DNA from 4 places in the Streptomyces showdoensis genome. Region 1 is predicted to be linked to each of the others. Evidence: riboswitches for the same ligand, from Rfam matches in the RefSeq annotation. Region 1 holds a riboswitch; each other region holds the start of a gene.
What was found. Region 1 has a riboswitch for cobalamin ahead of metE (5-methyltetrahydropteroyltriglutamate--homocysteine S-methyltransferase). Riboswitches for the same ligand answer to the same signal wherever they lie in the genome.

Region 1 (5,846 bases):
CCCCGTCAGCATCCCCTTCACCGGCCGCGAGGTCAGCGACTGCGCGTACGCCGTCCAGCGCACCGTCATCGGCGCCGGCCGCGACACGTCCCCGGCCAGCACCGGCGGCCGGACGTACCGCGTGCCGTACGACTGCACCCAGCCGTGCCGAGTCGCGAGATAGCCGTCCAGCCGCTCGGCGAAGTACTGCACCATGTCGTTGCGCTCGGGCTCCCCGTGCACCAGGACGTCCAGGCCCGCCTTCTCCTGGAACGCCACCACCTCCCGCACCTCCGCCTCGATCCGCCCCTCGTACGCGGCCGCGTCGATCCGCCCCGCGCGCAGGTCGGCCCGGGCCGAGCGCAGCTCCGTCGTCTGCGGGAAGGAACCGATCGTGGTCGTCGGCAGCAGCGGCAGCCGCAGCTGCGCCCGCTGGGCGGCGGCCCGCTCGATGTACGGCTGCGCCCGGCGGGCGTCCTCCTCGGTGACCGCCGCCGTCCGCGCCCGCACCGCCGGGTCGCGGGTCAGCGCGGAGGCGGTACGGGAGGCCAGCGCGGCCCGGTTCGCGGCGAGCCGGGCGGTGACCGCGCCGGGCCCCTCGGCGAGCCCCCGGGCCAGCGTCGCGACCTCCTCCGACTTCTGCCGGGCGAACGCCAGCCAGCGCGCGACCTGCGGATCGACCTCCCGCTCGGCCGCCGCGTCCAGCGGCACGTGGAGCAGCGAGCAGGAGGCGGCCACGTCGACCCGGCCGGCCAGCCCGAGCAGGGTCGCCAGGGTGGCCAGCGAGCGCTCCAGGTCGTTGATCCACACGTTGCGGCCGTCCACGACGCCGGCGACGAGCCGCTTGCCCGGCAGCCCGCCGACGGCCGCCAGGTCCGCCAGGTTCGCCGCGGCCGGACCGGTGAAGTCCAGGGCGAGGCCCTCGACCGGCGCCTTCGCCAGGACCGGCAGCGCCTCGCCCAGCCGGTCGAAGTACGAGGCGACGAGCAGCTTCGGCCGGTCGGCGAGCGCACCCAGGTCGCGGTACGCGCGGGCGGCGGCGTTCAGCTCGGCCGGGGTGCGGTCCTGCACCAGGGCCGGCTCGTCCAGCTGCACCCACTCCGCGCCCGCCGCCCGCAGGTCGGCCAGCACCTCCGCGTACACCGGCAGCAGCCGGTCCAGCAGGGTCAGCGGTACGAAGTCGGTGGGGGCGTCCGCGGCCGGCTTGGCCAGCAGCAGGAACGTCACCGGCCCGACGAGCACCGGCCGGGCCGTGAGGCCCAGCGACAGCGCCTCGGCCAGCTCGCCGACCTGCTTGCGGGAGTCGGCGGAGAACACGGTGTCGGGGCCCAGCTCCGGCACCAAATAGTGGTAGTTGGTGTCGAACCACTTGGTCATCTCCAGCGGGGCCACGTCCCGCGTCCCGCGCGCCATGGCGAAGTAGCCGTCGAGCGGGTCGGCGGCGACGGCGGCACGGTGCCGGGCGGGCACGGCACCCACCATCACGCTGGTGTCCAGGACGTGGTCGTAGTACGAGAAGTCGCCGGTCGGCACCTCGCGGACGCCGTCCCCGACGAGCTGCCGCCAGGCCGCGCGGCGCAGCCCGGCCGCCGTCAGCCGCAGCTGATCCGCCGTCACCCGGCCCTGCCAGTAGCCCTCGACGGCCTTCTTGAGCTCCCGGTCCGGGCCCTGGCGCGGGTACCCGTACACGGTGGTGGTCGTCGTGGTGGTCGTGCTGGTCACGGAACTCTCCTTCGCGAGTCGTGTGGGGGGACCCCGGATGGACCCGCGAGGGCGCGCACGCACGAAGGAGGCAAGCAAGAGGCAGGGGACACCGCGTGGAAGAACGCCGTGCCCGTCCTGTCGCCGACCCGCCCTCGAGGTCACCGGAATCTCCGCGCGCGGTCGTCACGCACGGGCAGTGGCAGGTCTTCGGACTCGCGAGCACGTCTCGTCGGACGAGACACCTACTGGCCGTCGCTTCCCGGACCGTACGGTCCAGTGCTGTTGACGGCGGTCGTTCCCACTCACCGCTGCGGGGCAGTCCCGGATTCCCACCGGGTTCCCTCTTGCGACGCATCCCGCCTGGCGGACGGGGCGAACCAGCTGCAACGGCCACCCTACGCGCAGCACATGGCGGACGTGCAAGGTTTCCGGGCGACGACCTGGTGACGGGGTGCGCGGGGGTCGGCTTGGTCCGGCCTCGGGGCCGGCCGATGTGGCGCGGCGGACGCCTACCGGTCGCCGCCCGGGCCCGACACAATCCCCGTATGACGATCACGCCGGTCACCACGAGCGCGCCGCCGACGCGCCGTAGCCCCCTCGACTTCGTCCGCGGGTTCCTGACCGGCGCCGTGATCGGGAGTTCGCTCGCCGCCCTCGTCGTCGGCGTCGTCGTCGAGAGGGTCCCGCTGTTCGTCGCGGGGCTCGTCGTGCCCGTGGTCTACGGGCTGCTGATCCTCCTCGCCGGGGCACCGAAGCGCGCCCGCGAGGCGGCCGTCGTCCCCCGTACCGCCCTCGCGATGATCGAGGAACGGCGCGCCACCGGCGGGGACACGAGCGACGTGCCCGTCCGCTTCGACCTCACCGTCGCACCGGACGACGGACCCGCCTACCGCGTCGTGTTCGTCCAGGACGTCAACCTCGTCGACCTGCCCGACTACCGGCCGGGCGGCATCCTGGTGGTCCGGTACCCGCCGGACCGGCCCTGGCAGGTGAAGATCGTGAAGCGGCCGACCCCGGAGTGGGAGGACCGCGCGGCCACGGCCCGCATCGACTCGGCGCCCGGGCCGGCCCTGGCCGCCGCACCCCCGGAGACCAGCGCCGTCGGCTGCGTCACGCTCCTCGCCCTGCTGCTCGCCGCCGCCGCCGTGGTCTTCCTCTTCCGCGCCGAACTCTTCGGCCCGGACCCGGCCGAGCGGCCCCCCCGCGCCCGCCGGCCCCACCGCCTCCGCCACCTCCTCCACCACCGTCGTCTCGGTGGGCTCCGGCACGGTCTCCCTCGGCCCCGGCCAGTCGATGCTCGACGAGGGCGCCCTGCGCCGGGCCGTCGACGGGCTCACCGGGGGCGAGGAGAAGCGCCGGGCGCTCACCGTCGTCGTCCAGGACCGGCAGCTGACCGTCGTGTTCGCCCCCACGGGTTCGCAGGCCCTCGGCTTCGACCCGGGCGCGCTGCCGTATTCCCGCGTCCCCGCCCTCGTCCGGGAGGCCAGGACCACCCTCGGCGTCCGCGCCCCGCAGACCTGGCAGCTCACCGCCGAGCGCCTGACCGGCGCCCTCACCCTGCGGATCGGCGTGACCGGCGCCGACGGCGCCGCCGTGCTGGAGGCGGACGGCGACGGCACGGTGGTGCGGCGGATCCCGGCGCACTGAAGCGATACGCCGAAGAGGCGCGGACGAGACATCGACGAGACGCCGACGAGACGCCGACGAGGCATGCGGTACCGAAGGGAGCACGGATGGGCTGGCACGGTTATCTGGCGTTGTGGTGCGCGGTGTTCGGCACGGTGGCGCTGGTCGGGTACGGGCGGTCGCTCGCCGGGGTGACCGGCGCCCAACGGGCGGTCCGGGTCACCGGCCGGATCGAGCGGGTCACCGAGCCGCGGCACGGCAGCTCCGGCCGCGAGGGGATAGCGGTCGTCGTCACCTTCCGGGACCCCGCCACGGGGGAGGAGTTCACCGTCACCAACGACGGCGAACGCGGCGATCTGATCCGCGCCGCCTGGCTGGGGCGTGAGGTCGGCATCCGCTACCCCCCGGGCCGGCCGCACGCCTTCCGGTTCGTCAGCGACCTCGAGGACGGCCGGCGCGGACTCGGCTGGCCGAACTTCGCGGCCTTCCTGGTCTACGCGGGCCTGGTCGTCGTCGCCGTGGTCGACTGGGGCTGGCCGTGGGCCCTGCTCGGCTTCGGCGTGCCCTGGACCCTGCTGGGCGTCGCCTACGCGCCCGGGTCCCTGCGCGTCACGCGCGAGCGCGCCGCCGCACTGGCCTCCGTGGCCCCCGTCCCCGGCCGGGTGATCGCCGTGCTCGAGGACGTCACCGTCGACGAGGACGGCGACACCCTCACCCACCGCCGGCCGGTCGTCTCCTTCACCACGCACGAGGGCACGGCCGTCATCGCGTACTGCCCCGACGGGCTGAGGGACCCCGCCAGGGCGTTCGGACGCGAACTCACCGTCCACTACCGGCCCGACGACCCGGCGGTCTTCACCCCGGACCTCGCGAGCGAACACCGCTCCCGCAGGCTCGACTTCGGCTGCAGCGTCGTGGCCGTCCTGGCGGGAGTGGCGGCGCTCGTGGTGGGCGGTGTCGCGCTCGCGTCCTGAAGCGGGCCGGAGCGACGTCCTGTCAGGCGGCGGCCAGTGCGGGCCTGTCGGCTGTTGTTTCTTCGGTGTTGAGGAGTGTGAGGAGGGCGGCGCGGGCGCGGGCGACGCGGGAGCGGATGGTGCCGACGGGGCAGCCGATGGCTTGGGCGGCTTCGGCGTAGGGCAGGCCGAGGAGCTGGGTGAGGACGAAGGCGTCGCGGCGTTCGTCGGGGATGGTGTCGAGGAGTTCGGTCAGGGCGATGCCGTCCTCGAAGCCGGGCAGGTCGCGGGGCTGGGCGTGTTCGGCGGCGGTCTGCCAGTCGTCGTGGTCGCACAGGCGGGGGCGGGCGGCGGCGTGGCGGAGGCTGTCGACGACGGTGCGGCGGGCTATGGACAGGAGCCAGGTGCGGGCGGAGGAGCGGCCCTGGAAGCGGGGGAGGGCGGCGAGGGCTCTGAGGAAGACCTCCTGGGTGAGGTCGTCGGCGGCCTGGCGGTCGGCGCTGAGGTAGGCGACGTAGCGCCAGACGTCGCGGTGCAGGGCGCGGACGAACTGGTCGGCCTTGGCGGGGTCGCCGTCACGGGCGGCCAGGGCCAGCAGGGTGGTGGCCGCGTCGGATTCGGGGGAGTGGTGGGGGCTGTGTGCCGGGTGGATGCGGGCAGGTGTCATCGCCACGGGTCCTCGGGTCCTTGAGAGGGAGGCAGGAAGGGGGTACGGCCGGCACCAGGGCGCGGCCGGGGCCCGAGCGGCGGCCGCGGGGCGGCCGGCGGGCTCGGGGGACCGGCTGTCGGATCAGACGACAGCGACTGCCTGGGGAGGACCCCGGGAGACCAGGGAATGCGCGAGGTGGAGCCGCCGCGGCACACGCGCGTCACCCGGACGCACCGGACGCACACGCGGCCGGCCCACCACGACCGGCACCACGGCCAGCAGCAGCGACAACGGCCGGAACAACCCCGCCGGCAACGCCCGCAACAACCGGAACGCCCCCCGCTCCCCGTACGCCAGCCACACACCGCTCAACAGCGCGGCCAGCACGTGCGCCGCGAGCATGCCGAAGGACGAGGAGAGCGAGAAGTCCGTCAGGTCGGCGGCATGCGCCAGGGAGGAGACCATGGACGCCATGTCATGGGCGTCGGACGCGACCGGGAGGTGGGCCATGGCCACATGACCCGCGTCGCCCACCTGGACGACGTCGACGCCGAGGCCGGGCAGGTGCGCCATGTCGGCGGGACCCATGTCGGCGGGACCCATGTCCGGGGCCCCCATGGCCGGATGCGCCATGTGCGCCGAGGACAGGGTGCCGGAGGCGGCGGACACGGAGCCGCCCCCGCTTCCCGTACCGGCACCCGACCCCGACCCCGCACCCATGCCGGTGTGCGCGGCGCCGCCGCCCGACTGGGCCCAGGAGAACACCGAGTGCAGCACCGTCTGGACCGCCACGGCAGCCGCCGTCACGGCGAACAGGCCGCGCTCGCGGGCGGCCGTCGCCCAGGCCGCCGCCGCGGTCGCCGCGAAGGCCGCGCCCAGCACCCAACCGGCCACGGGACGGCCCGACATGAGGATGTGGCCGGTGGCGGCGAGCA
Region 2 (5,846 bases), on a different contig from region 1:
CCCGGCTCGAACCCGCCCATGTGGGTCATCGTCTCCGCCGGTGTCGCGATCGCGCTCGGCACCTACCTCGGTGGCTGGCGCATCATCCGCACCATGGGCAAGGGCCTCACCGACCTCCAGCCGCAGCAGGGCTTCGCCGCCCAGACCAGCGCCGCCACGGTCATCCTGGCCTCGTCCCACCTGGGCTTCTCCCTCTCCACCACCCAGTCCTGCTCCGGTGCCGTGATGGGCGCCGGCCTCGGCCGCAAGGGCGGTGTCGTCCGCTGGTCGACCGCCACCCGGATGTTCGTCGCCTGGGGCCTGACCCTGCCCGCCGCGGGCCTGGTCGGTGCCGCCGCCGAGTTCCTCACCAAGCAGGGCACCTGGGGCATCGCCGCCGTCGCGGTCCTGCTGGTCGCCGGCTCCGCCGTGATCTGGTCGCTGTCCCGCCGCAAGCCGGTGGACCACAACAACGTCACGGCCGACGACCTGGACGCCCCGGCCGCTCCCGCCGAGCCCGCGGGCGTCGTGACCACCGCCATCGCGGCCGTGACCCCGCCGCCGCCGGCCGGTTCCGTCGCCGCCGTCGCGGACGAGGACCTGAAGACCACCATCCCCACCCCGGGCCCCACGGACCCGGCCGCTCCCCCGGCCCCCGCCGCCGCGGTCTAAGGAACTGGAACCAAGCATGAAGATCGACTGGGCAGCCCTGGGCTCCGTCTTCGGAGTCAGCCTCGTGGCGACCGTCGCCCTGGTGGGCCTCTTCACCCTCGGTGTCATGGGCCTCTCCAAGCAGGAGGAGGCCGCCGAGAACGGCGGCACCGCCACCCTGGCCCGCACCGGCGCCTACGCCTGCTTCGCCCTCTGCGCGGCGGCCGTGGCGTACGGCATCTACCTGATCGTCGTCTGAGCCTCCGGGCCCGACGACGCGTACGACGGACGGGCGGTCCGCACCCGAGGGTGCGGACCGCCCGTCCGTCGTGTTTGTGGCGCTCCGCACAGTGACCCGGCGCAGGTCAAGGGTGAGTTGACGGCTGTTCGCGCAGCGTGGTGGACTGCCGGGGCCATTACGGCGGCAATGGAGAGGAAGTCCGGTGCGAATCCGGCGCGGTCCCGCCACTGTGACCGGCCCCCCCCGGGGCCGGGAGTCAGGAACTCTCGCCGCCGGTCACGTCGATCCAGGGCGCGGACCCTGAGTGAGGACAGAGCGCCATGCCCGGCCGCGCCCTCAGCCTTCCCGGTGCCCCCGGCATCCCGGGTGCCACCACCGCCTTCGCGTACGGGGCGGCCGCCGGCCTCGCCGTCGACCTGATCGCCGGCGACCCCCGCCGCGGCCACCCCGTCGCCGCCTTCGGCCGGGCGGCCGGCGCGGTGGAGGAACGCCTGCTGCGCGACCACCGCGGCTGGGGCGCCCTGCACACCGCCGTCTGCGCCGGATCCACCGTGGCGCTCGGCGCGCTGGCCGCCCGCACGGTACGGGGCAGCCGCACGGCCACCGTCGCCCTGACCGCCGCCTCCGTGTGGGCCGTCGTCGGCGGCACCACCCTGGGCCGCGAGGCCCGCGCGATCGGCGGGGCGCTCGCGGCCGGGGACCTGGAGGTCGCCCGGGAGCGCCTGCCGCACCTGTGCGGACGCGACCCGCACTCCCTGGACGGCCCCGCGATGGCCCGCGCGGTCGTCGAGTCGGTCGCCGAGAACACCTCCGACGCCGTGGTGGGCGCCCTGTTCTGGGGCGCCGTCGCGGGCGTGCCGGGCCTGCTCGGCTTCCGCGCCGTGAACACCCTGGACGCGATGGTCGGCCACAAGTCGCCGAAGTACCGCCGCTTCGGCTGGGCCTCGGCCCGGCTCGACGACCTGGCCGGCTGGCCGGGCGCCCGGCTCACCGCCGCGCTCGCCACCGTCGCCGGCGGGAACCCGCGCGGGGCGGTGCGCGCCTGGCGCGCGGACGCGTCGAAGCACCCCAGCCCCAACGCCGGACCGGTGGAGGCCTCCTTCGCGGGAGCGCTGGGGGTCCGGCTCGGCGGCACCCTGGCCTACGGCGGCCGGGTCGAACACCGGCCCGTCCTCAACGCGGAGGGGCGGCCCGTCGAGGTCGCGGACATCGACCGGGCGGTGCGCCTGTCCCGCCGGGTGACCGGACTGACCCTGGCCGCCTGCGTGGGCGGCCGGCTGATCGCGAGCGCGCTGAAGCGGAGGAACGCATGAGGGGTGGGGGGCTGCTGGTCGCCGGGACCACGTCCGACGCGGGCAAGAGCGTCGTCACGGCCGGCATCTGCCGCTGGCTGGTCCGGCAGGGGATCAAGGTCGCGCCGTTCAAGGGGCAGAACATGTCCCTCAACTCCTTCGTGACCCGGGAGGGCGCCGAGATCGGCCGCGCCCAGGCCATGCAGGCGCAGGCCGCCCGCGTCGAGCCCACGGCGCTGATGAACCCGGTCCTCCTGAAGCCCGGCAGCGACCGCTCCAGCCAGGTCGTGCTCATGGGCAAGCCGGTCGGCGAGATGAGCGCCCGCGGCTACCACGGGGGACGGCAGCGGACGCTGTTCGAGCCGGTGATGGCGTGCCTGGAGGAGCTGCGGGGCACGTACGACGCCGTGATCTGCGAGGGGGCGGGCAGTCCGGCCGAGATCAACCTGCGGCGCACCGACATCGTGAACATGGGCATCGCGCGCGCCGCGCGGCTGCCCGTCGTGGTGGTCGGCGACATCGACCGGGGCGGGGTGTTCGCCCAGTTCTTCGGCACCACCGCGCTCCTCGCGCCCGAGGACCAGGAGCTCGTCGCCGGGTACCTGGTGAACAAGTTCCGGGGCGACGTCACGCTGCTGGAGCCCGGGCTCGACATGCTCCACGGGCTGACCGGGCGCCGGACCTTCGGTGTCCTGCCGTACGCCCACGGGCTCGGCATAGACGAGGAGGACGGCCTGCGGGTCTCGCTGCGGGGCACCGTCCGCGAGTCGGTGGTGGCGCCGCCGGTCGGCGCCGACGTGCTGCGGGTCGCCGTCTGCGCCGTCCCGCTGATGTCCAACTTCACCGACGTGGACGCGCTGGCCGCCGAGCCGGGCGTGGTGGTCCGCTTCGTGGACCGGCCCGAGGAGCTCGTCGACGCGGACCTGGTCGTCGTGCCCGGCACCCGCGGCACCGTCAAGGCCCTGGCCTGGCTGCGGGAGCGCGGCCTGGCCGACGCGCTCGCCCGGCGGGCCGCCGAGGGGCGCCCGGTGCTCGGCATCTGCGGCGGCTTCCAGGCGCTCGGCGAGCGGATCGAGGACGAGGTCGAGTCGAAGGCCGGCGTGGTCGACGGGCTCGGACTGCTGCCCGTACGGGTGCGCTTCGGCGTCGAGAAGACCCTGGCCCGGCCGGTCGGCGAGGCGCTCGGCGAGAGGGTCGAGGGGTACGAGATCCACCACGGCGTCGCCACCGTCGACGGCGGCGAGCCCTTCCTCGACGGCTGCCGGGTCGGCGCGGTGTGGGGCACCCACTGGCACGGCTCGCTGGAGAGCGACGGCTTCCGCCGGGCCTTCCTGCGCGAGGTCGCGGCGGCGTCCGGCCGCAGCTTCGTGCCGGCCCCGGACACCTCCTTCGGCGCGCTCCGCGAGGAGCAGCTGGACCGGCTCGGCGACCTGATCGAGGAGCACGCCGACACGGACGCGCTGCTGCGGCTCATCGAGGAGGGGGCCCCGACGGGGCTGCCGTTCGTGCCGCCGGGGGCACCGTGACCGCCCCGGCCACACCGCCCGCTCCCGCAGTACCGCCCGCCCCGACCTCCGTACGACCCGAAGGAGTGACCACCCGATGAGCACCCGCTTCCCGTTCACCGCCGTCGTCGGCATGGACGACCTGCGGCTCGCGCTGCTGCTCAACGCCGTCAGCCCGGCCGTGGGCGGGGTGCTGGTCCGCGGCGAGAAGGGCACCGCGAAGTCGACCGCCGTCCGCGCGCTCGCCGAGCTGCTGCCGGCCGTGTCGGTGGTCGCCGGCTGCCGCTTCAGCTGCGACCCCGGCGCGCCCGACCCGGGCTGCCCCGACGGGCCGCACGACGCGGGTGCGCCGGCGGACGCGCGGCCGGCCCGGATGGTCGAGCTGCCGGTCGGCGCCTCCGAGGACCGGCTGGTCGGCGCGCTCGACATCGAGAAGGCGCTCGCGGAGGGCGTGAAGGCCTTCGAACCGGGGCTCCTCGCCGACGCGCACCGGGGCATCCTGTACGTCGACGAGGTCAACCTGCTCTCCGACCATCTGATCGACCACCTGCTGGACGCCGCCGCGATGGGCTCCTCCTACGTCGAGCGCGAAGGCGTCTCCGTACGGCACGCCGCCCGCTTCCTGCTGGTCGGCACGATGAACCCCGAAGAGGGCGAACTGCGGCCGCAGCTGCTCGACCGGTTCGGGCTCACCGTGGAGGTCGCCGCCTCCCGCGTGCCCGAGCAGCGGGTCGAGGTGGTCCGGCGGCGGCTGGCGTTCGAGGACGACCCGTCCGGTTTCGCCGCCCGCTGGGCCGGCGAGGAGGCCGCGCTGCGCGAACGGATCGTCGCCGCGCGGGAGTTGCTGCCCCGGGTGACGCTCGGGGACGCGGTGCTGCTGCAGATCGCCGCGACCTGCGCCGCCTTCGAGGTGGACGGCATGCGCGCCGACATCGTGATGGCCCGGACCGCGACCGCGCTCGCCGCGTGGGCGGGACGGACCGAGGTGAGCTCCGAGGACGTCCGGCAGGCGGCGCTGCTCGCGCTCCCGCACCGGCGGCGGCGCAACCCCTTCGACGCGCCGGGCCTCGACGAGGACAAGCTCGACGAGACCCTGGAGCGGTTCAAGGGCGAGGACGAGCCCGACACCGACCCGGAGCCCGACGGCCCGGGCGACGGCGGCCCCGACGGAGGCGGCGGGGGCGGCATCCCGCCGCAGGGCGAAGGCCCCGCGCCGCAGGACTCCGGGGCGCCGGAGGACTCCCCTTCCCCCGAGCCCGCGCCCGCGCCCGCGCCGCAGAACAGCGGCTCCGGGTCCGGCCCCGGCCCCGGCTCCGGCGAGCGCGCCGCCGTCCAGGCGGCCGAGCCCTTCCGCACGAAGATGCTGAGCGTGCCCGGCCTGGGCGAGGGCGCCGCCGGGCGGCGCTCCCGGGCCCGCACCGAGCACGGCCGCACCACCGGCGCCACCCGCCCCCGGGGCGCGCTGACCAAGCTGCACCTGGCCGCGACCGTGCACGCCGCCGCCCCGCACCAGAAGGCCCGCGGGCGCAGCGGCCCCGGTCTGGTGGTGCGCAGGGACGACCTGCGGCAGGCCACCCGCGAGGGCCGGGAGGGCAACCTGGTGCTGTTCGCCGTGGACGCCTCCGGTTCGATGGCGGCCCGGCAGCGGATGGGCGCGGTGAAGGGCGCGGTGCTCTCGCTGCTGCTCGACGCCTATCAGCGGCGCGACAAGGTCGGCCTGATCACCTTCCGCGGCCGGGACGCGGAGCTCGCGCTGCCGCCGACCTCGTCGGTGGACGCGGCCGCCGCCCGGCTCGAACAGCTCCCGACGGGCGGCCGTACGCCGCTGTCGGCGGGGCTGCTCAAGGCGCACGACGTGCTGCGCGTCGAGCGCCTGCGGGACCCCTCCCGCCGCCCGCTGCTCGTGGTCGTCACCGACGGCCGCGCGACCGGCGGCGGACCCGATCCGCTGGCGCTCGCCGCCCGCGCCGCGCGGCTGCACGCCGCCGACGGCACGGCGAGCGTCGTCGTGGACTGCGAGACGGGACCGGTGCGGCTCGGCCTCGCCGGGAACCTCGCCCGTGAACTCGGCGGCACCGCCGTCACCCTGGACGAGCTGCGCGCCGACGCGATCGCCGGACTCGTCAGGGACGTGAGGGACGTACAGGACAACCGCTCTGCCAGGAGGGCCGCCTGATG
Region 3 (5,846 bases), on a different contig from region 1:
AGGAAGCGGATGTGGGGGCGCCGGTCCGGGGAGGGTCGGGTCACGGAGGCGCGGACGCCGTAGACGTCCCGGACGAGCCGTTCCGTGAGGACCTCCTCCACCGGCCCCGCGGCCACCACCCGGCCCTCGCTCAGGACCACGACGTGATCGCAGTACATCGCTGCCAGGTTGAGGTCGTGCAAGGCCATCACGCAGGTGAGGCGCAGGCCCGAGATCAGGGCCAGGAGGTCCAACTGGTGCTGGATGTCGAGGTGGTTGGTCGGCTCGTCCAGCAGGAGCTCGCGCGGCTCCTGGGCGAGGGCGCGGGCGATCTGGACGCGCTGGCGTTCGCCGCCGGAGAGGGTGCGCCAGGTGCGGTGGGCGCGGTCGGTCAGCCCGGTGCGGGCGAGGGCGGCGCGTACCGCCTCCTCGTCGGCGCCCGTCGACGGAGACCAGGCCCGGCGGTGCGGGACGCGGCCGAGCCGTACGGCGTCCGCCACCGTCAGGTCGACCTGCGTGTCGGCGTGCTGCTCGACGACGGCCAGGCGCCGGGCGAGCGCGCGGCGCGGGACGCCGCTCAGCGGGTCGCCGTCCAGGGTCACGACCCCGGCGTCCGGCGCGAGGACCCCCGACAGGACGCGCAGCAGGGTGGACTTCCCCGAACCGTTCGGCCCCAGCAGCCCGGTGAGGGTGCCCGGCCCCGGGGCGACGGTCACCCCGTCCAGGACGAGGGCGCCGCCCGCGGTGCGGGAGACGCGCTCGGCCCGGAGCCCGGTCCCGCGTGTCGGCGAGGTGCTCATCGCGTGCTCCTGGTGCGGTAGAGGACGAGGACGAACACCGGGACGCCGATGAGCGAGGTGACCACGCCGACCGGCACCTCCTGGGGGTCGAGGGCCGTGCGGGCGAGCGTGTCGGCCCAGACCAGGAAGACCGCCCCGGCCGGCGCGGTCAGCGACAGCAGCCGGGCGTGGCCCGGGCCGGCGAGGGCGCGGACCGCGTGCGGCAGGACCAGGCCGACGAAGCCGATCGCGCCCGCGGCGGAGACGAGGACGGCGGTGAGCAGGGCGGTGACCGAGAGCAGGACCAGCCGGGTCCGGGCCACGGACACCCCGAGCGTCGCCGCCGCGTCCTCGCCGAACGCGAAGGCGTCCAGGGTGCGGGCGTACCCGCCGCAGACCGTGAGCGCGACGGCCAGGACGGCGGCGCACACCCCGACGTCCGTCCAGCCCGTGCCGGTGAGCGAGCCGAGCAGCCAGAAGAGGACGCCCCGGGTGGTCTCGGCGTCGGCGGCGGTCATCACGACGAACGAGGTCAGCGCGGAGAACAGCTGCATCGCGGCGACCCCCGCCAGGACGACCCGGTCCGTCGACCCGCCCAGCGTGTGGCTGAGGAGCAGGACCAGCGCGAAGGAGCAGAGCGCCCCCAGGAACGCGCCCCCGGCGACGGACACCAGGCCCCCGCCCACGCCGAGGACGACCACGGCGACGGCGCCGGTCGAGGCGCCGGAGGAGACGCCGAGGACGAACGGGTCGGCGAGCGGATTGCGCAGCAGGGACTGCATCACCGCGCCGCAGACCGCCAGTCCCGCACCGCACACGGCCGCGAGGAGCGTACGGGGCAGCCGGAGGTCCCAGACGATGCCGTCCCGGATGGGGCTCAGACCGGACGGCCCGCCGCCGAGGCGGGAGGCGACCACGGACCAGGTGTCCGCGACGCGGATGTCGGCCGGGCCGATGGTGAGCGCGAGGGCGACGGAGGCACACAGCAGGACGATCCCGGCCGCCGCGCCAAGTGGGGTGAACACCGGGGACGTGCGGGACCCGGGCCGCTCGGACCGGGTCACTTCGCGAGCCCGTACGCCCGCAGCGCGGCGGCCACCTTCTCGATGCCCTCGACCGTGCGGATCGTGGGGTTCATGGCCTGCCCGCTGAGGACCACGTACCGCTTCTTCCGCACGGCGGTCATGTTCCGGGTGACCGGGTGCGACTCCAGGAACTCGATCTTCTTGGCCGCGCTCTCGGCCGACTGGGCCCTGCGGGTCAGATCGGCGATCACCAGCACGTCGGGATCGCGGTCGGCGACCGTCTCCCAGTTGATCTGCGGCCACTCCTCCTTCGTGTCGTCGAAGACGTTCTTCACGCCGAGCGTCCCGCTGACGATCCCCGGCGCGCCGCAGCACCCGGCCATGTACGGCCCCTGGGAGTCGGAGAACCAGTAGAGGACGGACGCGTCGCCGAAGTCGGCGCCCGCCGTGGCCGCGGCCACCCGGGCCCGGAGCTCGCCGACCAGCTTCTCGCCCCGCTCGGGGACTCCGAACACCCGCGCCAGGTCGCGGATCTCGCCGTACACGGTGTCCATGGTCAGCGGCCGGGTCCGCACGCCGTCGCCGTCACCGCTGTTGTCCTTGCCGACGCAGTCGGAGGGGGAGAGATAGGCGGGCACGCCCAGCTTCGCGAACCGCTCCCGGGGCGCCACGCCGCCCTTGCCCAGGGTGTACAGGAACGACGCGCTGACGAAGTCGGGTTCGGTGTCGAGCACCTTCTCGAACGACGGGTAGCGGTCCGCGAGCCGGGGGACCGTGGCGTTCGCCTTCTCCAGTCCCTTGAGGACCGGGTCCGTCCAGGTGGCGGTGCCCACCATGCGGTCGGCCAGCCCGAGCGAGAGCAGGATCTCGGCCGACCCCTGGTCGAGCGCGACCGCACGGCGGGGCGCGCGCCCGACCTCGACCCGCTGTCCACAGTTGTCGAGGACGACCGGACGACCGGCGCCCGCCGCCTCCGCGTCGGGCGGTGCCGCCGTGCCTCCACCGGCACCGCAGCCGGCCACGAGAACGGCACCGGCCACCAGCGGCACGGCGAAACGGACGGGGCGGGGGAGGGGCACGGAAGGAGTCCTCTGCGTCACGGCCCATGCGCGGAGCCTGAAGTACGGTGCTCCCCGGGCGACGGCGTACGACGCCGGGGCCGCCAGCAGGTCTTCGGACTCGGGGTCGCCCGGCCGGAACGCCTTCCCGGGCCCCTCGGGACCCAGTGGCCGATGCTCCGCCCGTCACCCTCACCGCTGCGCGTCAGCTCCGGATTCCCACCGGATTCCCTGACCCGTGGACGGATCGTGTCGATGCGTACACGGGTGCGACTGGCTCCGGCACACTACCACTGGACGATCTTGGTCCCTCAGTGCGCGTGGAGGGACCCCCAGTCGAAGTTCTGGCCGAGGCCGGTTCCCGATCCTCCCGTGTACACCCGGTCGGCGGCGTAGTACGTGGCCTTGACGTCGGCGTTGCCGTTGATGTCCGTCCTGGTCGTGCCGGAGCCCCAGATGTTCCAGATCACCCACGGGCTGCGGGCCAGCGCGTCGCTGCCCGCGGCCGTGATCGGCATGTTCCACGTCTCCGCGAGCATCCGCGGCTTCCCGTAGCCGGCGAGCCCCGTGTAGTACGTGTGCGTGAGGTCCGAGGCGGCGGAGTAGGGGTCGTAGTCGTCGACGCCGACCACGTCGACCAGGTCCGCTCCCGGGTAGTAGTCCCACGGAGCGTCGTCGCCCTGCGGGTGCCAGGCGTTCGGCGACCAGACGAAGATCAGGTTGTGCAGGCCCTTCGTCCTCACGAGGAAGTCGTACATGATCCGCCACAGCTTCTTGTAGCCGGCCGGGGTCTTCCCGCCCCACCAGAACCAGTCGCCGTTCATCTCGTGGTAGGGCCGCAGCAGGACGGGGACGTCGTACGCGGCGAAGTACGACAACGAGGCGGCGAGGAAGCCGAGGTCGGCCAGGAGGGCCCGGTACTCGGGCGTGTCCGACTCCCAGTCGACGACCCGGTCGAACCACGCCTGGTCGGTGGTGAGGCTCGCGAGGGGATTGCCCGCGCTGCCGCCCGGGTGCTCGCCCCGGACCTGGGTCAGCACCCGGCTCCAGTCCTTCAACGGCGAACCGGGGTAGGGCTGGTGGAAGCTCATCCCGACGATCCCGGCCGCCGCCCCGCCGTTCGCGAGGGTCGCGCTCCCGCCGTCGGAACGGCGCATGACGCCCGACGGGTTGTACGTGCCGTCCGCGGCGCGCGGCAGCCCCTTCCACACGCCCGTCGCGACGTCGACGACGTCGTCCGCGTACTGCCACGGGCGCCGGCCCGTCGGCAGTCCGAGGGGCCGGTTGTACGAGCGGTCCTCGTAGCTGCCCCAGCCGTCCGCCGCGCCGTACCCGGGCCCGAGGTCGATCTCCAGGAAGCCGGGGAGCTTGCCGGTGATGTCCCGGACCTTCTTGTAGTAGTACCCGACGTGGGTGGTGCCGCCCGTGTCGCCGTAGGAGGCGTTGTACAGCTCCTGCTGGCCCTCGATGTGCTGGCCGATGACGGTCATCGGCCGGTTCCCGGAGCGGGCGTCGTTCTCCAGCTTCACCAGATGCGCGTACACAGCCCGGGCGTTGGGGGAGGCGGCCGGATCACGGCCGGTCAGCGTGGGCGCGATGCCCGGCGCGGCGGTCGGCGCGGCGGCGGCGTCCCGCGCGGTGCCGATCGGCAGGCCGCCCGCCGCGACTGCGGCGCCGAGAGCGGTGACGAACGTGCGCCTGCGCATGACGCGGACCTCCGGGACAGGGGGACGGGAGTGCGAACCCCCCGATGCTATCCAGCCCGCGGGCCCGCCCCGGCGCGGCGTCGACCGCGCGGGGGCGGGCCCGGGGAGTGTGGAGCGGAGCGGTGGTCAGGCCACGCCGTCCTGCCACCACCAGGACTGCGATCCGTACGGGTACTCGACCCGGGAGTCGACGTGCTGCCACGACACCGTGTAGGTCTCCAGGCCCGAGTAGCCGCAGGTCTCGGCCTTCTGGTAGATGCTCTTCGTGGACAGGCCGGAGATGGCCACGTCCGCGGCGATCCCGTACAGGTGCTGGGAGTTGCTCGCCCCGCCCACCGAGGAGTTGTGGGAGATGCTGCGGAAGCCGGAGTTCACCGTGACGGCCCGGTCGCCGCACTTCTTGCGCAGCGCCTCCAGCTTGTACATGTTGCGGCGTACGTTCTCCTTGACGGTCGCGGCGCCCACCTTGCCGCCGGAGAAGCCCGAGCCGTCCTTGCTCTCGAACTCGGAGAAGTCGAAGTGCGCGGTCGAACCGTCGGCGCTCTCCAGGGCGTTGAGCTGACTGAAGGTCTGCGAGCCCGCCACGCCGTCCACGGTGAGTCCGTACGCGGCCTGGAACCGGCGCAGCGCCGCCTCGGTGCCGGGGCCGAAGGCGCCGTCGCAGGAGACGTAGGTCTGCTGGGCGGAGGCCGCGGCCCAGCCGGCGATGCGGATCTGGAGCTCCTTGACGGCCGCGCCGCTGGAACCCTGGGCGAGCTGCGAGGGCCAGCCGTAGGCGGCGGCGGGGCCGGCGAGGGCCAGGCCGCCGCCGACGGCCAGTCCGGTGGCGGCCACCGCACCGGCGCCGTAGCGCAGCAGCGAGCGCCGGGAGAGGTCGGATGTCATCGTGAACACCGCTTTCTCTAGTACCAGTTGTGGGACTGCCAGAAGGACCACGCCGAGCACGGGGTGCCGTAGCGCGACGTGATGTAGTCGAGGCCCCACTCGATCTGGGTGGCCGGGTTGGTCTGCCAGTCCGCACCCGCCGCGGCCATCTTGTCGCCGGGCAGGGACTGCGGGATGCCGTAGGCGCCGGACGAGGGGTTCGTCGCGTACACCTTCCAGTTGCTCTCACGGATCCAGAGGTTGTCCAGGCAGCCGAACTGGCCGCTCACGGACCAGCCGTGTTCGGCGGTCTTCCACTGCCCGGTGATCTTCACGGTGCGGGCGACGCGCATCGCGTTCATGGTCGCGGGGCCCGATATGCCGTCGGCGGACAAGCCGTTCGACTGCTGCCAGGACTTCACCTTGGAGGTGGTC
Region 4 (5,846 bases), on a different contig from region 1:
AGAGGTAGTCGACCGTGGCCGCCAGCTCGAACGCGCCCTTGTAGCCGTGGCGGCGCATCGCCTCGATCCAGCGCGGGTTGACCACGCGGGCGCGGAACACCCGGGAGGTCTCCTCGACCAGCGTGCGGGTGCGGACCGTCTCCGGACGGGTGGAGTCGCCGATGTACGCCTCGGGGGCCGTGCCCTTGAGCGCGCGGACGGTCGCCACCATGCCGCCGTGGTACTGGAAGTAGTCGTCCGAGTCGGCGATGTCGTGCTCGCGGGTGTCCGTGTTCTTCGCCGCGACCGCGATCCGCTTGTACGCCGTCTCCATCTCGGCGCGCGCCGGGCGTCCTTCGAGGCCGCGGCCGTACGCGTAGCCGCCCCACACCGTGTACACCTCGGCCAGGTCGGCGTCGGTGCGCCAGTCGCGCGAGTCGATCAGCTGCAGCAGGCCCGCGCCGTACGTGCCGGGACGGGAGCCGAAGATGCGGGTGGTGGCGCGCCGCTCGTCGCCGTGCTCGGCCAGGTCGGCCTGGGCGTGCGCCCGCACGTAGTTGTCCGCGTCGGCCTCGTCCAGACCCGCGACCAGCCGGACGGCGTCGTCGAGCAGCCCGATGACGTGCGGGAACGCGTCCCGGAAGAACCCGGAGATGCGCAGCGTCACGTCGATGCGCGGACGGCCCAGCTCGTCGAGCGGGATCGGCTCCAGGCCGTTCACGCGGCGCGAGGCCTCGTCCCAGCGCGGGCGGACGCCCAGCAGGGCGAGCGCCTCGGCGACGTCGTCGCCCGCGGTGCGCATCGCGCTCGTCCCCCACAGGGAGAGGCCCACGGAGGTCGGCCACTCGCCGTTGTCCGTGCGGTAGCGCTCCAGGAGGGAGTCGGCGAGCGCCTGGCCGGTCTCCCACGCGAGGCGGGACGGCACGGCCTTCGGGTCGACCGAGTAGAAGTTGCGGCCGGTCGGCAGGACGTTGACCAGGCCGCGCAGCGGCGAACCGGAGGGGCCGGCCGGGACGAAGCCGCCGTTCAGCGCGTGGACGGCGTGGGTGAGTTCGTCGGTGGTGCCGGCCAGCCGCGGGACGACCTGCTCGCAGGCGAAGCGCAGCACCGCGTGCACCTCGGAGCCGTACGCGCCGGCCACGGACGCGATCGCGTCCACCGACCAGTCCGCGGCCTCCATGGCCTCGACCAGCTCGCGGGCCTTCGCCTCCGCCTCGTCGGCGGTGGTGCGGGTGGCCGCCGACTCGTCCAGGCCCAGCGCCTCGCGCAGACCCGGCAGCGCCTGCGTGCCGCCCCAGATCTGCCGGGCGCGCAGGATCGACAGGACCAGGTTCACCCGGGCCTCGCCGGCCGGCGCGCCGCCCAGGACGTGCAGACCGTCGCGGATCTGGGCGTCCTTGACCTCGCACAGCCAGCCGTCGACGTGCAGCAGGAAGTCGTCGAAGCCGTCGTCCTCCGGCCGCTCCTCCATGCCCAGGTCGTGGTCCAGCTTGGCCGCCTGGATCAGCGTCCAGATCTGCGCGCGGATCGCCGGCAGCTTCGCCGGGTCCATGCTGCTGATCTGCGCGTACTCGTCGAGCAGCTGCTCCAGGCGCGCGATGTCGCCGTACGAGTCGGCGCGGGCCATCGGCGGCACCAGGTGGTCGACGAGCGTGGCGTGCACGCGGCGCTTGGCCTGGGTGCCCTCGCCCGGGTCGTTGACCAGGAACGGGTAGACCAGCGGCAGGTCGCCGAGGGCCGCGTCCGGGCCGCAGGCGGCGGACAGGCCGGCGTTCTTGCCGGGCAGCCACTCCAGGTTGCCGTGCTTGCCCAGGTGCACCATCGCGTCGGCGCCGAAGCCGCCGTCCTCGGCGCGGGCGGCGATCCAGCGGTAGGCCGCCAGGTAGTGGTGCGAGGGCGGCAGGTCCGGGTCGTGGTAGATCGCGATCGGGTTCTCGCCGAAGCCGCGCGGCGGCTGGATGAGGACCAGCAGGTTCCCGCGGCGCAGCGCCGCGAGCACGATGTCGCCCTCCGGGTTGCGGGAGCGGTCCAGGAACATCTCGCCCGGGGCCGGGCCCCAGTGCTCCTCCACCTGCTCGCGCAGCTCCGCCGGGAGCTCGGCGTACCAGCGCTTGTAGTCGGCGGCCGGGATGCGGACCGGGTTGCGGGCCAGCTGCTCCTCGGTGAGCCAGTCCTGGTCGTGGCCGCCGGCCTCGATCAGGGCGTAGATCAGCTCGTCGCCGTCGCCGGAGACCAGGCCGGGGATCTCCTCGGCCGGGCCGAAGTCGTAGCCCTCCGCGCGGAGCCGGCGCAGCAGGGCCACGGCGGAGGCGGGGGTGTCGAGGCCGACCGCGTTGCCGATGCGGGAGTGCTTCGTCGGGTACGCGGAGAGGACCAGCGCCAGCTTCTTCTCGCCGTTCGGGATGTGCCGCAGCCGGGCGTGCCGGACGGCGATCCCGGCGACGCGGGCGGCGCGCTCGGCGTCCGCCACGTACGCGGGCAGGCCGTCCTCGTCGATCTCCTTGAAGGAGAACGGGACGGTGATGAGCCGGCCGTCGAACTCCGGTACGGCGACCTGGCTGGCCGCGTCCAGCGGCGACAGGCCCTCGTCGTTCTCCTCCCACGCGGCGCGCGAGCCGGTCAGGCACAGCGCCTGCAGGATCGGCACGTCGAGCGCGGCGAGCGCGCCCGCGTCCCAGGCCTCCTCGTCGCCGCCGGCCTGCGCCTCGGCCGGCTTGGTGCCGCCGGCCGCGAGCACGGTGGTGACGATCGCGTCGGCGCCGCGCAGCTCGTCGAGGAGCTCCGGTTCGGGGGCCCGCAGCGAGGCCACGTACAGGGCCTTCGCGCGGGCGCCCTTCGCCTCGATCGCGTCGCACAGGGCGCCGACGAAGGCGGTGTTCCCGCTCATGTGGTGGGCGCGGTAGTAGAGCACGGCGACGGTCGGGCCGTCGGTGACGGAGGCGGTGCGCTCCAGCGGGCCCCAGGTCGGGGCGGCGGCGGGCGGCTCGAAGCCGTGGCCGGTCAGCAGCACCGTGTCGGAGAGGAAGCGGGCCAGCTGGCCGAGGTTGCCCGGGCCGCCGTGCGCCAGGTAGGCGTGGGCCTCGGTGGCCACGCCGACCGGGACGGTGGAGGCCTCCATCAGCTGGGCGTCGGGGGCCTGTTCGCCGCTGAGCACCACCACGGGCTTCCCGGCGGCCAGGACCGTGTCCAGGCCCTCCTCCCAGGAGCGCAGGCCGCCGAGGAGGCGGACGACGACGAGTTCGGCGCCGTCGAGCAGCTCGGGCAGGTCGGCCAGCGGCAGCCGGGCGGGGTTGGCGTACCGGTACTCCACCGGGCCTTCGGCGGCGGCGTTCGCCGCGCGGGCGCTGAGCAGGTCGGTGTCGGAGTGCGACAGCAGCAGGAGCATGGCGAGCTCAGGCCCTTCCTCGGGGTTGTCCGCGCCCCGGGTGGTCGTATGGACGGCGGGAGTTCCTGACTCACCGGCCCGGGACGCGCCCGGACCGGCTCACAGTGGCGGGACCGCGCCGGATTCTCACCGGGCTTCCTCCCCGGGGTCCTGGGACCCCATGCCGCTTGCATCCTAGATCGTTCGCCGTCCCGTCGGGGGGTGGACCGGGGTCGGGCGGATCACACCCCGTGGGGCGGGGTGCGGGGCGGGTGCGGGGAGAGCTTCGCGACGGGGCCGCCGAGTGCCGCGCCGCGCGTTGCGCGGTGCGCTCCGCGGCGGGCTTCGCGCCAGGTGGGGGCGGACCCGGCCGTGGGTATGCTCGCCGCCATGTCGGCCACCCCACGCACCTCGCCCGAACCGGGCGAACCTCTCATACGGGACCGCGGCGACGCCTGTCCGGGTGCGCTGCGACTGCACGCGGCGGATGACGGGCGGCTCGCCCGACTCCGGCTGCCCGGAGGTCTGCTGACGGAGCCTCAGGTCCTCGCGCTGGCCACGGCGGCCGAGGCCCTCGGGGACGGCAGCGTCAGCATCACCTCGCGCGGCAACGCCGAGCTGCGCGGGCTCGGCGAGGACTGCGGCGCCGAGCTGGCCGCGCTCCTCGACCGGGCCGGGCTGCTGCCCTCGCCCACCCACGAACGGATCCGCAACATCGTCGCCTCGCCGGCCGCGGGCCTGGACGGACTCGGCGGCGCGGACGTGCAGTTGTGGGCACGGGAGCTGGACGCCCTGCTGTGCGCGCGGGAGTGGACGGCGGCGCTTTCCGGACGCTTCCTGTTCGTCCTCGACGACGGGCGGGGGGACGTCGCGGGCCTCGGCGGGGATGTGACCTTGCTCGCAGCGGCACCGGCCGCGGCCACGGCCCCGCACGCCCTGCTGCTCCTGGGCGGCCAGGCCTTCCGGGTCGCCGCCGACGAGGCCCCGCGCGCCGCGCTCGCCGCCGCCGACGCCTTCCTGCGGGCCGCCGCGGCCGCCGGGAACGGGGCCTGGCGGGTGCGGGAGCTGCCCGAGGGGTGCGTGCCCGACCTGGCGCAGGCCCTGGCGCGCGCCGGGCTCGCCGCGGAGCCCGTCCCCGGCCCCGTACCGCCGCTGCCCCGGGGCACCCCGCCGCTCCCCGGGCCGCTCGGGCCGGACGCCCTGTACGTCCTCGCGCCGCTCGGCCGGCTGACCGCCGCCCAGCTGCGGGCGCTGCTCCCGGCCCGCGAGGTGCGGTTCACGCCCTGGCGCGGTGCGGTCGTCGCCGCACCGCCCGGCCGGCCCGCCGAGCCGACGGGTCCGACCGGACCGACCGGACCGACCGGACTGACCGGACCGACCGGACTGACCGGACCGACCGGACCGGCCGAGCCGACTCGTCTGGCCGGGCTGGCCGCGGCCGGCCTGATCACCCGGCCCGACGCCCCCGGCACCGGCGTCGGCGCCTGCACCGGGCGGCCCGGCTGCGCCAAGTCCCTCGCCGACGTGCGGCGGGACGCGGCCCTCGCGCCGCCGGGGCGGCTGCCCGTGCACTACTCCGGGTGCGCCCGCCGCTGCGGACACCCGCACGGCGCCTGGGTGGACGTCCTCGCCACCGGGGACGGCGCCTACCTGGTGGACGGCGTCCCCACCCCCCGTACCTCCCTGTCCGAAGCCGTCGCGGCGGCCCGCGGCCCGGCGACACCCACGAGATGAGCGAGAACAACAGGATGTTCGAGTACGAGAAGGACGGGGCGGAGATCTACCGCCGCTCCTTTGCCACGATCCGCGCCGAGGCGGATCTCGCGGGCCTGCCCGCCGACGTCGCCACGGTCGCGGTGCGGATGATCCACGCCTGCGGCATGACCGACCTCGTGCGGGACATCGCCCACTCCCCCGGCGTCGTGGCCTCGGCCCGTGCCGCCCTGCGCGCGGGCGCGCCGATCCTGTGCGACGCCCAGATGGTCGCCAGCGGGGTCACCCGCAAGCGGCTGCCCGCCGACAACGACGTGCTCTGCACTCTCTCCGACCCGGCGGTGCCCGGGCTCGCCGCGGAACTGGGCACCACCCGCTCGGCCGCCGCGATGGAGCTGTGGCGGGACCGCCTGGAGGGCTCGGTCGTCGCCATCGGCAACGCGCCGACGGCGCTCTTCCACCTCCTGGAGATGATCGCGAAGGGCGCGGGGAAGCCCGCCGCCGTGCTCGGCATCCCGGTCGGCTTCATCGGCGCCGCCGAGTCCAAGGACGCGCTGGCCGCCAACGACCTGGGCCTGGAGTACCTGGTCGTCCGGGGCCGGCGGGGCGGCAGCGCCATGACCGCGGCGGCGCTCAACGCCCTCGCGCACGAAGCGGAGATCCAGAAGTGACCTCAGTGACCGGAGAAGCGACCGGAAACGCGACCGGAAAGCTGTACGGGGTCGGCCTCGGCCCCGGCGACCCGAACCTGATGACGGTCGCCGCGGTGAAGGCCATCGCCGGCGCCGAC

Region 2: another riboswitch for cobalamin. It lies ahead of ABD981_RS30635 (cobalamin biosynthesis protein); the one in region 1 lies ahead of metE (5-methyltetrahydropteroyltriglutamate--homocysteine S-methyltransferase).
Region 3: another riboswitch for cobalamin. It lies ahead of ABD981_RS09270 (ABC transporter substrate-binding protein); the one in region 1 lies ahead of metE (5-methyltetrahydropteroyltriglutamate--homocysteine S-methyltransferase).
Region 4: another riboswitch for cobalamin. It lies ahead of cobN (cobaltochelatase subunit CobN); the one in region 1 lies ahead of metE (5-methyltetrahydropteroyltriglutamate--homocysteine S-methyltransferase).

The regions. Positions count from the first base shown of each region.
Region 1 is NZ_BAAAXG010000012.1:17,770-23,615, forward strand. It holds gene metE (5-methyltetrahydropteroyltriglutamate--homocysteine S-methyltransferase) at 1-1,701, opposite strand, end outside; cobalamin riboswitch at 1,865-2,093, opposite strand; gene ABD981_RS06745 (hypothetical protein) at 2,193-2,951, opposite strand; gene ABD981_RS06750 (hypothetical protein) at 2,938-3,330, shown strand; gene ABD981_RS06755 (DUF3592 domain-containing protein) at 3,417-4,283, shown strand; gene ABD981_RS06760 (sigma-70 family RNA polymerase sigma factor) at 4,306-4,929, opposite strand; gene ABD981_RS06765 (hypothetical protein) at 5,053-5,846, opposite strand, start outside.
Region 2 is NZ_BAAAXG010000026.1:3,848,860-3,854,705, reverse strand. It holds gene ABD981_RS30645 (inorganic phosphate transporter) at 1-651, shown strand, start outside; gene ABD981_RS30640 (hypothetical protein) at 668-889, shown strand; adenosylcobalamin (AdoCbl) riboswitch at 1,061-1,139, shown strand; gene ABD981_RS30635 (cobalamin biosynthesis protein) at 1,192-2,184, shown strand; gene ABD981_RS30630 (cobyric acid synthase) at 2,181-3,689, shown strand; gene ABD981_RS30625 (putative cobaltochelatase) at 3,766-5,844, shown strand; gene cobO (cob(I)yrinic acid a,c-diamide adenosyltransferase) at 5,844-5,846, shown strand, end outside.
Region 3 is NZ_BAAAXG010000013.1:48,371-54,216, reverse strand. It holds gene ABD981_RS09280 (ABC transporter ATP-binding protein) at 1-779, opposite strand, end outside; gene ABD981_RS09275 (FecCD family ABC transporter permease) at 776-1,822, opposite strand; gene ABD981_RS09270 (ABC transporter substrate-binding protein) at 1,819-2,862, opposite strand; cobalamin riboswitch at 2,931-3,134, opposite strand; gene ABD981_RS09265 (glycoside hydrolase family 26 protein) at 3,153-4,547, opposite strand; gene ABD981_RS09260 (D-Ala-D-Ala carboxypeptidase family metallohydrolase) at 4,674-5,432, opposite strand; gene ABD981_RS09255 (peptidoglycan-binding domain-containing protein) at 5,450-5,846, opposite strand, start outside.
Region 4 is NZ_BAAAXG010000026.1:1,804,138-1,809,983, reverse strand. It holds gene cobN (cobaltochelatase subunit CobN) at 1-3,364, opposite strand, end outside; cobalamin riboswitch at 3,405-3,544, opposite strand; gene ABD981_RS21180 (cobalamin biosynthesis protein CobG) at 3,734-5,077, shown strand; gene ABD981_RS21175 (precorrin-8X methylmutase) at 5,074-5,727, shown strand; gene ABD981_RS21170 (precorrin-2 C(20)-methyltransferase) at 5,724-5,846, shown strand, end outside.